DNA from 2 places in the Amycolatopsis sp. NBC_01480 genome. Region 1 is predicted to be linked to the other one. Evidence: riboswitches for the same ligand, from Rfam matches in the RefSeq annotation. Region 1 holds a riboswitch; the other holds the start of a gene.
The links. A riboswitch is a leader RNA that binds a small molecule or an ion and turns the genes downstream of it on or off. The one in region 1 is predicted to bind cobalamin.
Positions count from the first base shown of each region.

Region 2: linked by a shared signal. The riboswitch ahead of OG371_RS13675 (hypothetical protein) and the one ahead of metE (5-methyltetrahydropteroyltriglutamate--homocysteine S-methyltransferase) in region 1 are both predicted to bind cobalamin.

Region 1 is NZ_CP109442.1:6,659,262-6,668,009, forward strand. It holds gene OG371_RS31830 (cytochrome P450) at 1-1,071, opposite strand, end outside; gene metE (5-methyltetrahydropteroyltriglutamate--homocysteine S-methyltransferase) at 1,228-3,492, opposite strand; cobalamin riboswitch at 3,605-3,821, opposite strand; gene OG371_RS31840 (ribonucleotide-diphosphate reductase subunit beta) at 3,888-4,961, opposite strand; gene OG371_RS31845 (ribonucleoside-diphosphate reductase subunit alpha) at 4,975-7,962, opposite strand; gene OG371_RS31850 (acetoacetate decarboxylase family protein) at 8,207-8,748, opposite strand, start outside.
Region 2 is NZ_CP109442.1:2,877,044-2,885,791, reverse strand. It holds gene purM (phosphoribosylformylglycinamidine cyclo-ligase) at 1-742, shown strand, start outside; gene arfB (alternative ribosome rescue aminoacyl-tRNA hydrolase ArfB) at 777-1,205, shown strand; gene OG371_RS13690 (GNAT family N-acetyltransferase) at 1,254-2,000, opposite strand; gene OG371_RS13685 (VanZ family protein) at 2,180-2,836, opposite strand; gene OG371_RS13680 (Gfo/Idh/MocA family protein) at 3,095-3,991, opposite strand; cobalamin riboswitch at 4,035-4,168, shown strand; gene OG371_RS13675 (hypothetical protein) at 4,184-4,843, shown strand; gene OG371_RS13670 (CbiQ family ECF transporter T component) at 4,890-5,939, shown strand; gene OG371_RS13665 (ABC transporter ATP-binding protein) at 5,936-7,540, shown strand; gene OG371_RS13660 (ECF transporter S component) at 7,554-8,345, shown strand; gene OG371_RS13655 (hypothetical protein) at 8,338-8,475, opposite strand; gene OG371_RS13650 (alpha/beta hydrolase) at 8,472-8,748, opposite strand, start outside.

The sequences.
Region 1 (8,748 bases):
CGGCGCCACCAGCCGCAGCGCCTCCTTCATGACGAGGTCGAGCGTCTCGAGCCCGTCCAGCGCCTCGATGTCGGGCAGGTCGTCGCCGAGCGCCAGCGACTCGGCCCGGGCGCGCTCCTGCCAGTCCGGGTGCTTGGCCAGGTAGTAGGCCATGGCGCTGCTGGTGATGGTCGTGGTGTCGTGCGCGGCCATCATCAGGAAGATCATGTGGTTCACGACGTCGACGTCGCTGAACCGGTCGCCGTCCTCGGTGGTGGCGTGGCAGAGCGCGGCGAAGAGGTCGTCGCCGTCGTCGCGCCGTTTCGCGGGCAGGTTCTCGCCGAAGTAGCGCTCCAGCACCCGCCGGCCGCGCAGCCCGGCGGCCCAGCGCCCGCCCGGCACCGGCGCGCGGACGATCGCGGTGCCGGCGCGCACCGAGCTGACGAACGCGCGGTTGATCTTCGCCGCGTCCGCGTCGGAGCGCATGTCCATGAACACGCGGGTGGCGACGTCGAGGGTCAGCTGCTTGAGCGCCCAGTACAGCCGCGGGCTGGTGCCGGTGGGCCAGGACTGCACGCCCTCGCGCAGCGCCGGGCCCATCTGGGCGACGTAGCCGGTGAGGCGCTCGCGGGTGAAGGCCTGCTGCATGATCCGCCGGTGCAGGTGGTGCTCGCCGAAGTCGAGCAGCATCAGGCCGCGCTCGAAGAAGTTCTCGATGAAGAACTTCCAGCCCTCCTGCGAGAAGGCTTTGTCCTTGTTCACCAACGCGATCTGTGTCGCCTCGGGCCCGGACAGCGACACGATCCGGCGGCCGAAGCCGCCCATCCACGACACCGGGCCGTACTGCTCGTACCGGCGCAGGCTGAAGTCGAGGCCGAAGCGCATCATCTCCAGCGCGTGCCCGACCACGGGCGGCCCGTCGTCGCCCAGCACCGGCTTGAGGCCGCTGCCCGCGGGCGGCGCCGCCAGCTCGCGCACCGGCCACGAAGCGCCGAGCCAGCGCTCGTCGACCTTGCGGGGCAACGGGATCGCCGTCAACGGCGGCACCCGTTCACGCAGGGCCTCGGCGACTTTGCCGACCGCGCTCGTCATGGAGGATCATCTCCCGCCTGGCTCTGGGACGTGATCCAGCGTGCACCCTTATTGACGCAGTGGCAATACCTCGGCGCGCCTCTTTTAGGGTGGTCCGGCCCGAACGGCTCGTGAGTGTTTATGACGGTTAGAACCGTCATAAACACTCACGAGCTTTCAGGCTTGCTCGGCGCGGACTTGGCGCGCGGCGGCCACGAGGTTCTGCAGCGCCGGGTTCACCTCGGCGTAGCCACGGGTTTTGAGGCCGCAGTCCGGGTTCACCCACAGCCGTCCGGCCGGCACGGCGGCGACGGCCGTGCGCAGCAGGTCCGCCACCTCCTCGACGCCGGGCACGCGCGGCGAGTGGATGTCGTAGACGCCCGGGCCGACCCCGCGGACGAAGCCGGCGCCGGAGAGATCGTCCAGCACCTCCATTTTCGACCGCGCCGCCTCGATGCTGGTGACGTCGGCGTCGAGCGCGTCGATCGCCGGCAGCACCTCGCCGAACTCCGAGTAGCACATGTGCGTGTGGACCTGGGTGGTGTCGGCGGCCCCGGAGGTCGCGACGCGGAACCCACGGACGGCCCAGGCGAAGTACGCCTCGTGCCCGGCCGCGCGCAGCGGCAGCAGCTCCCGCAGCGCGGGCTCGTCGACCTGGACCACTCGCACGCCCGCGGCCTCCAGATCGCCCACCTCGTCGCGGATCGCCAGCGCGACCTGCAGCGCGGTGTCGGCCAGTGGCTGGTCGTCCCGCACGAACGACCACGCCAGGATCGTCACCGGGCCGGTCAGCATGCCCTTCACCGGCTTTTCGCTGAGCCGCTGGGCATACCGCGCCCACGGGACGGTCATCGGCGCCGGCCGTGAGACGTCGCCGAACAGGATCGGCGGGCGGACGCAGCGGGAGCCGTAGGACTGCACCCAGCCGAATTCGGTGGCGGCGAAGCCGTCCAGCTGCTCGGCGAAGTACTGCACCATGTCGTTGCGCTCGGGCTCGCCGTGCACCAGCACGTCGAGGCCCAGCTCTTCCTGCAGCCGCACCACGCGCTCGATCTCGGCGTGCATCGCGGCGACGTAGCCGGCCTCGTCCAGCTCGCCCGAGCGCAGCGCCGCGCGGGCCTTACGGACGTCGGTGGTCTGCGGGAAGGAGCCGATCGTGGTGGTCGGCAACGGCGGCAGGTCCAGCTCGGCCTGTTGCGCCGCCGCACGCTGCTCGTACGGCGGGCGCGCGGCGTCTTCCGGACGCAGGGCGGCAAGCCGTTCCCGCACGCGCGGGTCGGTCACCTCGGTGGCCGCGGCGCGGTCCGCCACGGCCGCACGGGCCGCGGTGAGGTCCACGTCCTCTTCCCGCAGCGCGCGGCCGAGCAGGACCACCTCGTCGACCTTCTGCTGCGCGAACGCCAGCCAGCCCTTCACCCGGCCGTCGAGGCTTGTCTCGCGCTCGACGTCGTAGGGCACGTGCAGGAGCGAGCAGGACGTCGAGACGCTCACGGTCGCGGCGGTGCCGAGCAGCTTGCGGGCCTTGTCCAACGCTCGGTCCGGGTCGGTGCGCCACACGTTGCGGCCGTCGACCACCCCCGCGAGCACCTCCTTGTCCCGCAACGCCCCCTCGGCCGCGACGGCGTCCACAAAGGACTCGTCGGTGATCAGGTCCACGGCCACCGCCTCGATGGGGGAGCGGGCCAGCACGCCGAGCCCGCGGCCGAGGCCGCCGAAGTACCCGGCGACGAGGATCTTCGGCCGGTCCTGCGCCTTGGCCAGCACGTGGTACGCGCGAGTCAGCGCGTTCAGCTCGGCGTTGGTGCGGTCGCCGGCGAAGACCGGTTCGTCGAGCTGGACCCACTCCACGCCTTCGTCCCGCAGTCGGCGCAACAGCTCGGCGTACGCGGGCAGCAGTTCGTCGAGCAGCTCCAGCGGCTTGAAGCCCGGCGCGGTCGCCTTCGCCAGCAGCAGGAACGTGACCGGGCCGACGAGCACCGGCCGCGTCTCGATGCCGAGCGCGCGGGCTTCGCGGTACTCGTCGAGCGGTTTGCTGCCGGTGGGCGCGAACTTGGTGTCCGGGCCCAATTCCGGGACCAGGTAGTGATAGTTGGTGTCGAACCACTTCGTCATCTCGAGCGCGGGCGCGTCCTGCACGCCGCGCGCCGCCGCGAAGTAGGTGTCCAGCGGCGAAAGCCCCAGACTCGTGAAGCGCTCCGGCAGCGCGCCGAACAGCTCGGCGGTGTCGAGCACGTGGTCGTAGTGGGAGAAGGTGCCGGACGGGATGGAGTCCAGGTCGGCGTCGCGTTGCCCGGTCCAGGCTTGGGTACGCAGCGCACGGCCGGTGGCCAGCAGCTCCGCCGCGTCGATCCGGCCCGCCCAGTACCGCTCCAGGGCGCGCTTGAGTTCCCGGCCGGGCCCGATGCGCGGGCTGCCCAGGATGGTGGTGCCGATGGTGTTCACAGCTCTCTCCTCGCGAGCTCGCCGAACGAGTCCGGACGCGCGAGGGGGCCGCGTTCTTCGGTCGTGCCTGCTCCCACGAGGCCCGGACTCACGCACGCCGTCGGCGCGCGTGCCACAGGCAGGTCTTCGGACTGGCGGGCGCCGTGCTCGCGCCTACTCGCCGTCGCTTCCCGGGCTCGCGCCCAGTGCTTTACCACTTTCCGTGGTGACGGCTTTCGTTCCCACTCACCGCTGCGGGGGCAGTCCCGGATTCACACCGGGTTCCCTGTTGCCTCGCTCAAGTCGTGGCCGTGGAAAAAGGCTCGGCCACGCCCTGGGCGAACCAGTGGCGTGGCCGAGCCTAGCGGCCGGGGCCGAGCGTGGCACAAATCCCGCTCGATTCCCGGATGGCGGGATCAGTCCCAGTCCAGGGCCCCGCCCGACTGGTACTCGATCACGCGGGTCTCGAAGAAGTTCTTCTCCTTCTTCAGGTCCATCGCCTCGGACATCCACGGGAACGGGTTCTCCGTCTCCCCGAAGATGGGCGCGAGGCCGATCTGCTGCGCGCGCCGGTCGGTGATGAAGTGCATGTACTGCTCGCACAACTGCGCCGAAAGGCCGAGCATGCCGCGCGGCATGGTGTCGCGGGCGTACGCGACCTCCAGCTCACACGCGTCCTTCAGCATCCCGCGCACCTCGGCCTGGAACTCCTCGGTCCACAGGTGCGGGTTCTCGATCTTGATCTGGTTGATGCAGTCGATGCCGAAGTTCAGGTGGATCGACTCGTCGCGCAGGATGTACTGGTACTGCTCGGCGATGCCGACCATCTTGTTCCGCCGGCCGAGCGAGAGGATCTGCGCGAAGCCGGTGTAGAACCACATGCCCTCGAAGATCACGTAGAACGCCACCAGGTCGCGCAGGAACGCGGTGTCGGCCTCCGGCGTCCCGGTCTCGAAGTCCGGGTCCTCCAGGTGCTGGGTGTACTTCAGCGCCCACGCGTCCTTGTCCGAAATGGACGGAACCTCGCGGTACATGTTGAACAGCTCGCCCTCGACCAGGCCGAGGCTCTCGCAGATGTACTGGAAGGTGTGCGTGTGCACGGCCTCCTCGAAGGCCTGGCGCAGCAGGTACTGGCGGCACTCCGGGTTGGTGATCTGCCGGTACACCGCGAGCACGATGTTGTTGGCCACCAGCGACTCCGCCGTGGCGAAGAAGCCGAGATTGCGCTTGAGCATCTGGCGCTCGTCCTCGGTGAGGCCGTCCGGCGACTTCCACAGCGCGATGTCGGCCTGCATGGCGACCTCGGTCGGCATCCAGTGGTTGTTGCAGCCGGCGAGGTACTTCTCCCACGCCCAGCGGTACTTCATCGGCAGCAGCTGGTTCACGTCGGCGCGGGCGTTGATCATCCGCTTGTCGTCGACGTTGATCCGGGCGGCGCCGACCTCGATCTCACCGAGGCCGGTGGCGCCGGTGCTCTCCACGTTGGTCATGTTCAGGGGTTCCTTACTGGCAGGCTTCGCAGTCGGGGTCGTCGATGCGGCAGGCGGCGCCTTCGGTGGCGACGAAGTCGATGTCCTCGACCTTCGGCATCTCCTTCGGCTCCGGCTTCGCCGCGGGCGGCGTGACGGGCACGGCCGGGACCGCGGCCGCCGGCGAGGGCGACGGGGCAGCGGCCGGGACCGCGGCGGACGGCGCCGGTGCGGCAGCCGGGGCCGGTGCAGCTGCAGCGGCGGCCGGGGCGGCGGAGACGGCGTTCAGCTTGCCGTCGGTGCCGCGCAGGGTGCTCTTCTCCACGTGCGTCGCGGACTGCGCCCGCAGGTAGTACGTGGTCTTGAGGCCCTTGTGCCAGGCGTAGCGGTACAGCTCGTCGAGCTTGCGGCCACTGGGCGCCGCGATGTACAGGTTCAGCGACTGCGCCTGGTCGATCCACTTCTGCCGGACCGAGCCGGCGTCCACGATCCACTTCGACTCGATCTCGAACGCGGTGGCGTAGAGCGCCTTCAGGTCGTCCGGCACGCGGTCGATCTGGCCGAGGCTGCCGTCGAAGTACTTCAGGTCGCTGACCATCACCTCGTCCCACAGGCCGCGGGCCTTGAGGCTCTTGACCAGGTGCGGGTTGACCACGGTGAAGTCGCCGGACATGTTCGACTTGACGAACAGGTTCTGGAACAGCGGCTCGATCGACTGGCCGACGCCGGAGATGTTGGAGATCGTCGCGGTCGGCGCGATCGCCATCACGTTGGAGTTGCGCATGCCGACGGTCTTGACCCGCTCGCGCAGCGGCGCCCAGTCCAGCGTCGCGGAGGTGTCGACGTCGAGGCCGTCGCCCTGGCGCGCGTCGATCAGCAGCTGCATCGAGTCGATCGGCAGGATGCCGCGGCTCCACAGCGAGCCCTCGAACGACTGGTACTGGCCGCGCTCCTCGGCCAGGTCGGTCGAGGCGGAGATCGCGTAGTACGAGACGTGTTCCATGCTGACGTCGGCGAACTTCACCGCGTCGGCCGAGGCGAACGGCACGCCGATCTCGAACAGCGCGTCCTGGAAGCCCATGATGCCCAGGCCGATCGGGCGGTGGCGCAGGTTGGAGCGGCGCGCCTCCGGGATCGTGTAGAAGTTGATGTCGATCACGTTGTCCAGCATGCGGACGGCGGTGCGCACGGTCTTCTCGAGGCGCTCGGTGTCGAGCCCTTCGGGGGTGACGTGCTTGAGCAGGTTCACCGAGCCGAGGTTGCAGACCGCGACCTCTTCGACGTTGGTGTTCAACGTGATTTCGGTGCACAGGTTGGACGAGTGCACCACGCCGACGTGCTGCTGCGGCGAGCGCAGGTTGCACGGGTCCTTGAAGGTGATCCACGGGTGGCCGGTCTCGAACAGCATGGTCAGCATGCGGCGCCACAGCTCGACCGCGCGGAGCTTGCGGAACACCTTGATCTCACCGCGCTCGGCGGCGGCCTCGTACTCGCGGTAGCGCTCGGCGAACGCGTTGCCGTAGAGGTCGTGCAGGTCCGGCGTCTCGTTGGGGGAGAACAGGGTCCACTGCGCGTCGGCCTCGACGCGGCGCAGGAACTCGTCCGGCACCCAGTTGGCCGTGTTCATGTCGTGCGTGCGGCGGCGGTCGTCACCGGTGTTCTTGCGCAGGTCGAGGAATTCCTCGATGTCCACGTGCCAGGTCTCGAGGTACGCGCAGGCCGCGCCCTTGCGCTTGCCGCCCTGGTTCACCGCGACGGCGGTGTCGTTGGCGATCTTCAGGAACGGCACGACGCCCTGGGACTGGCCGTTGGTGCCCTTGATGTGCGCGCCGAGCCCGCGGACCGGGGTCCAGTCGTTGCCGAGGCCGCCGGAGTACTTGGCCAGCAGCGCGTTGTTCTTGTACGCCTGGAAGATCGAGTCCAGGTCGTCGTCCACAGTGGTCAGGAAGCAGGACGAAAGCTGTGCGCGCGTGGTGCCCGAGTTGAACAGCGTCGGGGTGGACGCCATGAAGTGGAAGCTCGAGAGCAGCTCGTAAAATTCAATAGCACGAGATTCCCTGTCGTCCTCGCGGATCGCCAGGCCCATCGCGACGCGCATGAAAAACGCCTGCGGCAGCTCGAACCGCGTGCCGTTGTGGTGCTGGAAGTACCGGTCGTACAGCGTCTGCAGGCCGAGGAAGCCGAAGTCCAGGTCGCGCTCGGGCCGGATCGCCGCGGTGATCTTGTCCAGGTCGAAGCGCAGCAGCTCGCCGTCGACCAGCTCCAGCTCGACCGCGCGGCGCAGGTAGGCGCGGAAGTAGACGGGGTACTCGGCGGCCATCTCGTCCTGGCTGGCCAGGCGCGGGGCGGCGGCCAGGTAGCTCAGGGCCTCGCCGCGCAGCTTGTCCAGCAGCAGCCGGGCGGAGACGTAGGAGTAGTTCGGCTCCTGCTCGACCAGCACGCGGGCGGCCATGATCTGGGCCAGCGCCAGCTCGTCGGCGCTGATGCCGTCGTAGAGGTTGCGCTTGGCCTCGGTCAGCACCGGCTCGGCGGAGACGTCCTCGAGCCCGGCCACGGCCTCGCCCACGACGTGGGAAACGCGGGCCCAGTCGAGCGGGCGCAGCACACCGTCGACGCCCTTGACACTGAGCGCGACCTCGGCCGGCACCGGCGTAGCGGCTTCGCGGGCCTTCGCGCGCTCTTCGCGGTACAGCACGTACGCGCGGGCGACCTTGTGGTGCCCGCCGCGCATCAGGGCCAGCTCGACGAGGTCCTGGATCTGCTCGATGTGCAGGGCGGTCTCGGGACCGGCGTGGCGCAGCAGGGAGGCCTCGACCTGCTCGGTCAGCTCGGCGACCACGTGGTGCACGCGGGAGGAGGCGGCCGCGTCGCCGCCCTCGACCGCGAGGAACGCCTTGGTCAGCGCCACCGTGATCTTGCCGGCGTCGAACGGCGAGACGGTGCCGTCGCGCCGGATGACGTGGACGGCGCTCGGGGTGGTGTCCGACGACGAGGCCGGCCGCTGACCGGTATCCACTGACATGCGTGTCTCCAACAGGTCGAAAAATGGGCGCGCTTCACCGCCACACGACCGATCGAGGCCGTGCGCTGCGGTTTCACAATTCGGCCCGGCTGCCCTTCCTGAGCGGTCTCCCCGTCGCTGGGGGCTGCCGGTTCCCAGAGACTACATCTAGGGGTGTCGGCTCGCACGCGCCCCAAGGGGTGGCGTGTCGTCGGCTCACCCTCGCGGGTTAGCCGATCACTGAGAGCGGCTGCTCAGGGCTGTCTCACCCACCGAAACGAAGATCGAAATCGCTCAGCGCGGCGCTCACGATCGGGCGACGGCCGGCCAGGAAGCCGAGCGGCCCGCGCGGGTTCACGGACCAGTCGGCGGCCGCCGCGGCGGGCTTGAACCGCGCCGCGACGGGGCTGCGCTTGGGCCGGCCGTCGAGCGTCTGCGCGATGTCGAACGCCGACGGCGTCGCGACGGGCAGGCCGACGCGGCGGGAGAAGGCGGCGGTGGCGATCCAGTCGTCCGCTGTGGCGGCGGTGAACGTGCGGCCGCGGTGGAAATCGAACGTGGCGAGGTCTTTCGGGATGCCCCACAGCGCCCGCCCGCCGACGAGCGAGACCTCGCTGTCGACCCAGATCCCGGTGATCGACGCGGTGAGCCGCCGCCCGCGCACGGCGACCGCGGCGAGCAGCTCGTGGTAGCTCAGCTGTCCGGGCGGCTGGTAGTCGACCCAGGCGGCGAACACCAGCGCTTGGCCGGCCACGACCGTCGGCTCGGCGCCCCCGGGCAGGGCGGGCAGTTCCGCGACGGGCAGCC
Region 2 (8,748 bases), 3.8 Mb from region 1:
CGCCGTCGGCAAGGTGGTGCCGGAGAAGATCGCGGCGCTGGTCGGCGGCATCGCGGAGGGCTGCGTGCAGGCCGGCTGCGCGCTGCTCGGCGGCGAGACGGCCGAGCACCCGGGCCTGATGGGCGAGCACGACTACGACATGTCGGCCACCGGCGTCGGCGTGGTCGAGGCGTCCGCGCTGCTCGGCCCGGAGCGGGTCCGCCCCGGCGACGTGGTGCTGGCGATGGGCGCGTCCGGCCTGCACTCGAACGGCTACTCGCTGGCCCGGCACGTGCTGCTGGACATCGCGCGCATGCCGCTGGACGGGCACGTCGAGGAGTTCGGCCACACGCTCGGCGAGGAACTGCTGGTGCCGACCCGGATCTACGCCAAGGACTGCTTGGCGCTGGCCGCCGAGACCGAGGTGCGCACGTTCGCGCACATCACTGGCGGCGGCCTGGAGGCCAACCTCGCGCGTGTGATGCCGCGTGGCCTGGTCGCGAGGCTGGAGCGCGGGAGCTGGACGCCGGCGCCGGTGTTCGCGGTGATCGGGCAGCGCGGCAAGGTCGAGCGGGCCGAGCTGGAGAAGACGTTCAACATGGGCGTCGGCATGGTCGCGATCGTCTCGGCCGAGGACGTCGACCGGGCGCTGGCCGTGCTCACCGCGCGGCACGTGCCGGCCTGGATCCTCGGCGACGTGCAGCCGGCGGAGAACCCGGACGGCGCGCGCGCCGTGCTGTCGGGCGACCACCCGCGCTTTTAGAAACGCGGTTGGCGCAACCTGACAGACTGGACGGGTGGCAGAGGACGTGGTGATCGGCTCCCGGTTCGTGGTACCCGGGGCCGAGCTGAGCGAGCGCTTCTCCCGGTCGTCCGGACCGGGCGGGCAGGGCGTGAACACCACGGACTCCCGGGTCGAGTTGTCGTTCGACGTGGCCGGCTCCGCGGTGATCCCGCCGCAGCTGAAGGAGCGCATCCTGGCCCGGCTTTCGGGACGGCTGGTCGACGGCGTGCTGACCATCGCCGCCAGCGAGCACCGCTCCCAGTTGATGAACCGGGACGCGGCGCGCGAGCGGCTCGCCTCGATGCTGCTGGCCGCCTCCGCGCCGCCGCCGGCCAAACGGCGTCCCACCAAGCCTTCCCGGGGCTCGAAGGAACGCCGCCTGGCCGCGAAGAAACGCCGTGGCGACGTGAAACGCGGCCGCGGCGGGCGCTTCGACGACTGACTGCTCGTGAGTGGCTATGCCGGTTCTAACCGTCATAGCCACTCACGACTAGCGCAGCGAGAGGTGCACGCACTCGCCCGCCGGCTGGTACCCGACGCGCAGGTACACCGTGGCGATGCCCTCGTCGCCGGGCGTGAGGAAGGCCGCGTGCCCGCCCTGCGCGTACACGACGCGCGTGAGGTGCGCGGTGATGGCCGAAGCGATGCCGCGCTGCCGGTACGCGGCGGCGACGGCGATGCCGGCGATCTCGGCGGTGCCGGCCTCGACCTCCAGCGCCACGCCGCCGCCGATGATCTCGCCGGTGGCCGTGTCCTCGGCGAGCACGGCCCGATCGCCGTACGCCAGTGTGCTGGCCAAATCGGTGTCGGACACGTCCGGGGACTCGCCGTAGGCCACGTTCTGCGCCGAACGCATCCCGCGCGCGTCGGCCTCGTTCGACGGGGAGCGCAGCCCGACGCCGTCGGGCGCGGGGCGATCGAGGAAGTCCGTGCGGGTGCAGGTCATGAGCGGGATCCGCCGTTCCAGTGCGTAACCCTGCTTGACCAGGAGTTCTTCGAGGTCCGGGGCGGCCTCGGTGAAGAACTCGAACCGCGGGAGCAGGCCGCGGCGGCGGTAGGCCCCGGTCAGCTCGGCGATCTCGGCGGGCGACGCCGTGGCGCCGTCGTCGGGGATCGCGTAGTTGAGCATCGGGTGGTCGGTGTCCCGCGCGAAGGTGGCGAGGAACGGGCCGACGCGTTCGGTGTCACGGCCGCGCGGCGCGGTCGTGCGGACATAAGCCTGAAGAGCCGATGACACGAGTGGGAGAACCCTTTCGGGATCGAAGAAGGAGCGCATGCAGAGCAGGCGCTAGGGCGACGCTGAGGAGCTCGCGTCAGGCCTGACCTCGGCCGACGCGGGCAGCGGCGGCAAACATAGGCGTTCCTTCAGCCGAAACGGGTTCGGCCCCGAGTCTGGCACTCAGGGCAAGCGAGTTTTCAGCGCCGCTCGGGATGGCCGACGCCGGCGTAACGCGTGTCCCAGACCGAGCGCGGCACGCGCAGCCGCAGCGTCGGCGCCTCGCAGACGGTCCGCCGCACCTGCCGCGGGATCGGCGGCGGGGCCGTCGGCAGGTCGAGCCAGCGCCAGCCGCGCCGGGTCAGCGCCGCGCCGATCGTGGCGCCGAGGGTGTTGAGCAGGACGTCGTCGGTGGAGCTGACGCGGCCGTTGTGGATCACGAACTGCAGTGCCTCGATCAGCACGGACGCGCTCATCGCGGCCAGCGCGACCCGGCTCACCGCACGCATTCGCCGCACCCGGATCGGGAGCAGCGCGCCCAGGGGACAGAGCATCAGGAGGTTGCCGATGACCTGCCAGAGCGAGCCGTCGTCGGACAGCGCGTCGGACAGGTCGGCGCCGGGGACCAGGTCGAGGGTGCTCGTGTCGGCGTCGCCCACGGGCATCAGCACCAGGAAGCCCACCAGCACGCCGAGGGTCACGGTGGCGACATCGACCGCGGAGGTCAGGGAGGCGTGGCGGATGCCGGTTCTTCGCCGCCTCCTCGCCGTGAGCAGGGGCCAGCTGATCAGCGCGTAGGGCAGCGCGATGGCCGTCAACGGGATCATCCCCCAGAAAGCGCGCAGCAAAGCACCCATGCGCTTCCCTTCTCAGAGCCCCTCTGAACTGCTTCTTCCCGCCCTCCCAAGATCAACCTTCGCACCACAAGATCCACTTGGCATGCCCAGTGGCCCGCACTATTCGGTGATCTTCCGGTGGCGCGAAACGGCTTCCCGTGGTTCGGTCGAGGCGCGGACCGTCCACAGTGGATGCTGTGGACAACCCTGTGGAAGGATTCCGGGCGCTTACGCGAAAGTCTTATTTCACAACGGAAATTAGCGAAGACGGCCTGTGTACTACTCGGCCAGCTCGCGGGCCCGCTCGATGATCGAAGACAGGTGCAGACCGCGGCGGACGTCGCACGGGTGAGTGGTGGTGCCGCTCGCGATCATCGCCGCGAAGTCGTCCAGCAGGGCGGTGTAGGACTCCCCGGCCGTGCCTGCTTTACGGCCGAGCGTCCGGTATCCGTGCTCGCCGTAAACGGCGATCTCGACCACGGTGGGCTGGACCGGCAGGTGCAGCGAGAGCGTCGCGGTGCTCGTCGCGCCGCCTTCGTGGGCCAGCAGCAGCTGCCAGAGGTCGTCCTCGCCGCGGTGGGCCGCGAGCACGTCGGTGATCCGGCCGAGGGCGGCGTCGAGCAGGTCGAACGCGTGCGGGCCGATGTCGGCGAGCGCGCCGCCGGAGGTGTCCTGGCGCCAGGCCGAAGTCGCGTACCGGCCGCCGAGCAGCGCGCCCGAGAGCCAGCGGGCGCCGCCGCCGCGCCAGCCGCCGGCGCGGGTGATGCCCTCGAGCCATTCGCGGGTCTGCGTGGAGAACCGCAGGGTGAGCATGACCAGCGACGCGACGTCGTTCGCGGCCACGGCGTCGGCGAGCCGCTGCGCGCCGGCCAGGTCGGCGGCGATCGGCTTCTCCAGGATCAGGTGCTTGCCCGCCTCGGCGGCCTTGACCGCCAGCTCGGCCTGCACGGCCGGCGGGACGGCGAACGCCAGCGCGTCGACCTGCGAGAACAGCTCGTCCAGCTGATCGGTGCCGATCGCCCCGTGGGCGTCGGCCAGCTCCTTCGCGGCGTCGGCGCGGCGGGCCCAGACGGCGGCGAGCGTCGTGCCGGGATGATCGGCCAGGCCGGGCGCGTGCACCGTGGTCGCCCACGGACCGGTTCCGACGAGTCCGACGCGCAGCTGTCCGAGTCCCACGCCCGGAAGTGTAGGTGTGTCCGTTCTCGCTTCCTGCGGGTCCCTCCGGTGGGCTAACGTCTGTGCGTTCTACACCACGAACGGGGGAAGCCGGTGTGATTCCGGCGCTGACCCGCAACCGTGATCGGCCTGGTCGAGGCCGTGAGCCGGATCGCCCGCCGTGGTCCGACTCGATGCGAGGTTCGTCAACCGATGTCTGTTCCTTCGCTCGCCTGGGGGCGAGTTCTCTCCGTCTGTGCCCTGCTCTTCACCGCCGGCCTGGCCGGGGCCGGCCCGGCGGCCGCGACCGTGCCCGGGAAGGGCACCGCGGGTTATTGCCCGGACGCCACCGGGGTCACCGTGATCGTCGACTACCAGGACCTGGGCGGTGACACGCTGATCCGCTGCGCGCCCGGGCCGCAGGAGAACGGCGTCACGGCCATGCAGAACGCGGGCCTGGACCTGGCCGGCGCCGGCAAGTACGGGCTGGCGCTGATCTGCAAGATCGAGGGCAAGCCCGCCGACCAGTCGTGCTCCGGCATGCCGCCGGAGAGCGCGTCGTGGAGCTTCTGGACCGCCACGAACGGCGGCAAGTGGGAGTCGAGCCAGGTCGGCGTGCAGGGCTGGAAGCCGCCGGCGGGCAGTTTCGAGGGCTGGTCGTTCGCGCACAACAAGGCGTTCGCGGACTACCCGCCGCCGCGGACCGCGCCCGTCCGGCAGGCGAACGCGCCGGCCCAGGCGCCCGCCAGTCAGTCCACCTCGGACAGTGGTTTCCCGTGGGGGCTGGTGATCGGCATCGTGGTGATCGTGCTGATCGCGGCCGCCGGGGTGGTGACGGGGCTGCGGCGCAGGCGTGGCGCGGACCGCTCGTGAGCCGCGCGGCCGGTCGCGGGCCCCGCTGACCGGCAGCCCCCGCGCGCTGCACCCCGGCGCGTGGTGGGTGTGGGCGCTCGCGCTCGCCGTCGCCGCGAGCCGGACCACGAACCCGTTGCTGCTCGGCCTGGTGATCGCGGTGGCCGGGTTCGTGGTCGCCCATCGCCGCACGGACGCGCCGTGGGCGCTGGCCTTCCGGCTGTACGCGTACATCGGCGCGGTGATCGTGGCTTCGCGCGTGCTGTTCCGGATCCTCATCGGCGGCGAGGACGGCGGGCACGTGCTGTTCACGCTGCCGACCATCCCGCTGCCCGCGGCCGCCGCGGGGATCACGCTGCTCGGGCCGACGTCGGCCGAAGAGCTGCTGGGCGGGTTCTACGACGGGCTGCGGCTCGCCGCGATCGTCATCTGCGTCGGCGCCGCGAACGCGCTGGCGAACCCGAAACGCCTGCTCAAGGCTGTTCCCGGGGCGTTGTACGAGGTGGGCACGGCGGTCACGGTCGCGCTCTCGGTGGCCCCGCAGCTGGTGGAGAGCGTGCAGCGGGTGCGGCGCGCCCGGCGGTTGCGAGCGGGACGCTCGCGCGGCTTCCGCGTCGTGAAGGGGATTTTCGTCCCGGTGCTCGCGGACGCGATGGACCGCTCGCTCCTGCTCGCCGCGGCGATGGACTCGCGCGGCTACGGGCGGCGGGGCTACCTCGCGCCGAGGGTGCGCGCGCTGATCGCGGTGTGTGTGCTCGCCGGGATGATCGGCGTCGCCGTCGGGGTGTACGGGGTGCTCGACGGGACGTCGACCTGGCTCGGCCTGCCGATGCTGGCGGCCGGGCTGGTGGTGGCGGGGGCGGGGTTCGTGCTCGGCGGCCGTCGTGTCCGGCGCACCGCGTACCGGCCCGACCTGTGGCGGCTGCCCGAAACGCTGGTGGTCCTGTGCGGCGTCGGGGCGTGCGCGCTGCTGTTCGCGGCCGGTCCCGCCGGGCTGTACCCGACCGGGCTGGAGTGGCCGTCGCTGCCGGTCCTGCCGGTGTTGTCCGTGCTGATCGGGGCACTGCCCGCCTGGCTGGCGCCGCGTCCCGTGCCGTTGCTGGAGGTCGCCCGATGATCGAGTTCTCCCACGTCGGGGTCACTTACAACGGTGCCGCGAGGCCCGTTCTGTCCGATGTGGACCTCGTGGTGGAGGAGGGCGAGCTGTGCCTCGTCGCCGGGCGGACCGGTGTCGGCAAGTCGACTTTCCTCGGTGCGATCAACGGGCTCGTCCCGCACTTCACCGGCGGCCGGCTGACCGGGCGCGTGCGCGTGGCCGGGCTGGACACGGAAACGCACCCGCCGCGTGAGCTGGCGTCCGTGGCCGGGGTGGTCGGGCAGGACCCGCTGGCCGGGTTCGTCACGGACACCGTCGAGGAAGAGCTGGCGTACGGCATGGAGCAGCTGGCTGTCGCGCCGGACGTGATGCGCAAGCGCGTCGAGGAGACGCTGGACCTGCTGGGCATCGCGGACCTGCGGAACCGTCCCCTTCGGACGCTTTCTGGCGGGCAGCAGCAGCGCGTCGCGATCGGCTCCGTGCTCACGGCGCACCCGCGGGTGCTGGTGCTCGACGAGCCGACGTCCGCGCTCGACCCGACGGCGGCCGAGGAGGTGCTGGCCGCGATCACCCGGCTGGTGCACGACCTGGGGACCACGGTGGTCGTCGCGGAGCACCGGATGGAGCGCGTCGCGCAGTACGCCGACCGCGTGCTGTACCTGCCCGGCGACGGCTCGGTGGCCTCCGGGCCGCCCGCGGAGGTGTTCGCCTTCGCGGACGTCGCGCCGCCGATCGTCGAGCTGGGCCGGCTGGCGGGCTGGTCGCCGCTGCCGCTCTCGGTGCGTGACGCCCGGCGGCTGGCGGGCCCGTTGCGGACTCGGCTGGCTCCGTTCTCGCGTCCTTCCGGCTCTGGTTCTGGCTCCGGGGAAACGGTGGTGCGGGCTTCGGGGGTGCAGGTCCGGTACGGCGACGTCCTGGCCGTGCGCGGGGTGGACCTGCGGCTGGGCCGGGGTGAGGTCGTGGCGCTGATGGGGCGCAACGGATCGGGGAAGTCCTCGCTGCTGTGGGCTTTGCAGGGCAGCGGCCCGCGCTCCGGCGGGACGGTCGACGTCCTGGGCGAGGACCCGGCCCGGCTGAAGCCGCGGGCGGCCCGGACGCGCGTCGGCCTCGTCCCGCAGAGCCCGGCGGACCTGCTGTACCTCGAGACGGTGGACGCCGAATGCGCCCAGGCGGACAAGGAATCGGGGGCAGCGGCGGGCACGGCGCGGTCGCTGCTGGACCGGCTCGTCCCCGGCGTCGACGGCGCGCTCAACCCACGTGACCTGTCCGAGGGGCAGCGGCTGGCGTTGGTACTTGCGGTGCAGCTGACGGCCGCGCCTCCGGCGTTGCTGCTCGACGAGCCCACCCGAGGCCTCGATTACCCGGCGAAGCGGCACTTCGCGTCCGTGCTCGCTTCGCTTGCTTCGGAGGGCCACGCCATCCTCCTGGCCACCCACGACGTGGAATTCGTCGCGACCGCCGCCCACCGCGTGGTGGTGATGGCCGAGGGCGAGGTCGTCGCGGACGGCCCGACGGCGGAGGTCGTTGTGTCCTCACCGGCCTTCGCGCCACAGGTCGCGAAGATCCTGGCCCCGGAGGAATGGCTGACCGTGGACGAGGTCGCGAAGGCGCTGGAGCCATGAGCGGGCCGGCGCGATGACCGATTTCCTGCAGCCCGCCATCCGGGTCCGCTGGCGGACCGGGCTGCTGCTCGGCGCGGCGGTGGTGCTGGGGCTGCTGATGTTCTGCTGGCCCTTGCTGGTCAACACCACCCCGGGAACGGGCCACGGGATGGACGCGCCGTTTGTCTTCATGGCCACCCTGCCCGTGCTGATCCTCATCGTGCTGGCCGAGTTGTCGAGCGGCGGGCTGGATTCGAAGGCGCTGGCGCTGCTGGGCGTGCTTTCGGCGGTCGACGCGGCGTTGCGTCCGCTCGGGGCCGGCACGGGCGGGATCGAGCTGGTGTTCTTCCTGCTGGTGCTGGCCGGGCGGGTGTTCGGGGCGGGGTTCGGGTTCGTGCTGGGGGCGACTTCGCTGTTCGCGTCGGCGCTGCTCACCGGTGGGGTCGGGCCTTGGCTGCCGTTCCAGATGCTGGCTTCGTCAATGGTGGGGATGGGGGCAGGGCTGCTGCCGTCGCGGGTGAAGGGCCGTTGGGAGATCGCGATGCTGGCGGTCTACGGCGTGCTGGCGGCGTACTTCTACGGGCTGGCCATGAGCATGTTCACCTGGCCGTTCCTGGCGGGATCGTCCGCTTTGGACTTCGTGCCGGGCGCGCCGCTGGCGGAAAACCTGCACCGCTTCCTGGTCTTCACGGTGCTGACCTCGACGATCGGCTGGGACACCGGCCGCGCGCTGACCAACCTCGCCGCCATCCTGCTGCTCGGGCCCGCCATCCTGCTGGTCCTGCGCCGCGCCGCGCGGCGGGCCGCGTTCGGCCCGGTCAGCTGAGCCCGCGGCCCACCCCGTCCAGGATCTCCACCAGCGCTGCCATGCCGGCGGCACTCGGGAAGTGCGCGGTGTCCAGGTCATGGACGACGAACGGGTTACCCGGCGTCGCGGCGTCCGCCTCGCGGATCATCCGGTTCTGCAGGGCCGGCGGGAGGAGGCGGTCCTGGAGATGGCGAACGTACACCCGCGGGATCCGCCCCCAGCGCTCCGGCGTGCCGCGGGAATCGGTCGCGCCGCGGTCGGCCAGGTCGTCCGGCGACAACGAGTTGAGCAGGGCGTAGAACTCCGCCTCGGTCGAGTCCGCGGCCAGCGCCTGGTAGGCGGCGGTGAGCAGTGGCTCCGACGCCGTGCGCCAGTTGCAGCGGAGGGCGCCACCACGGCCGGGTCCGCGGCCGCGAATCCC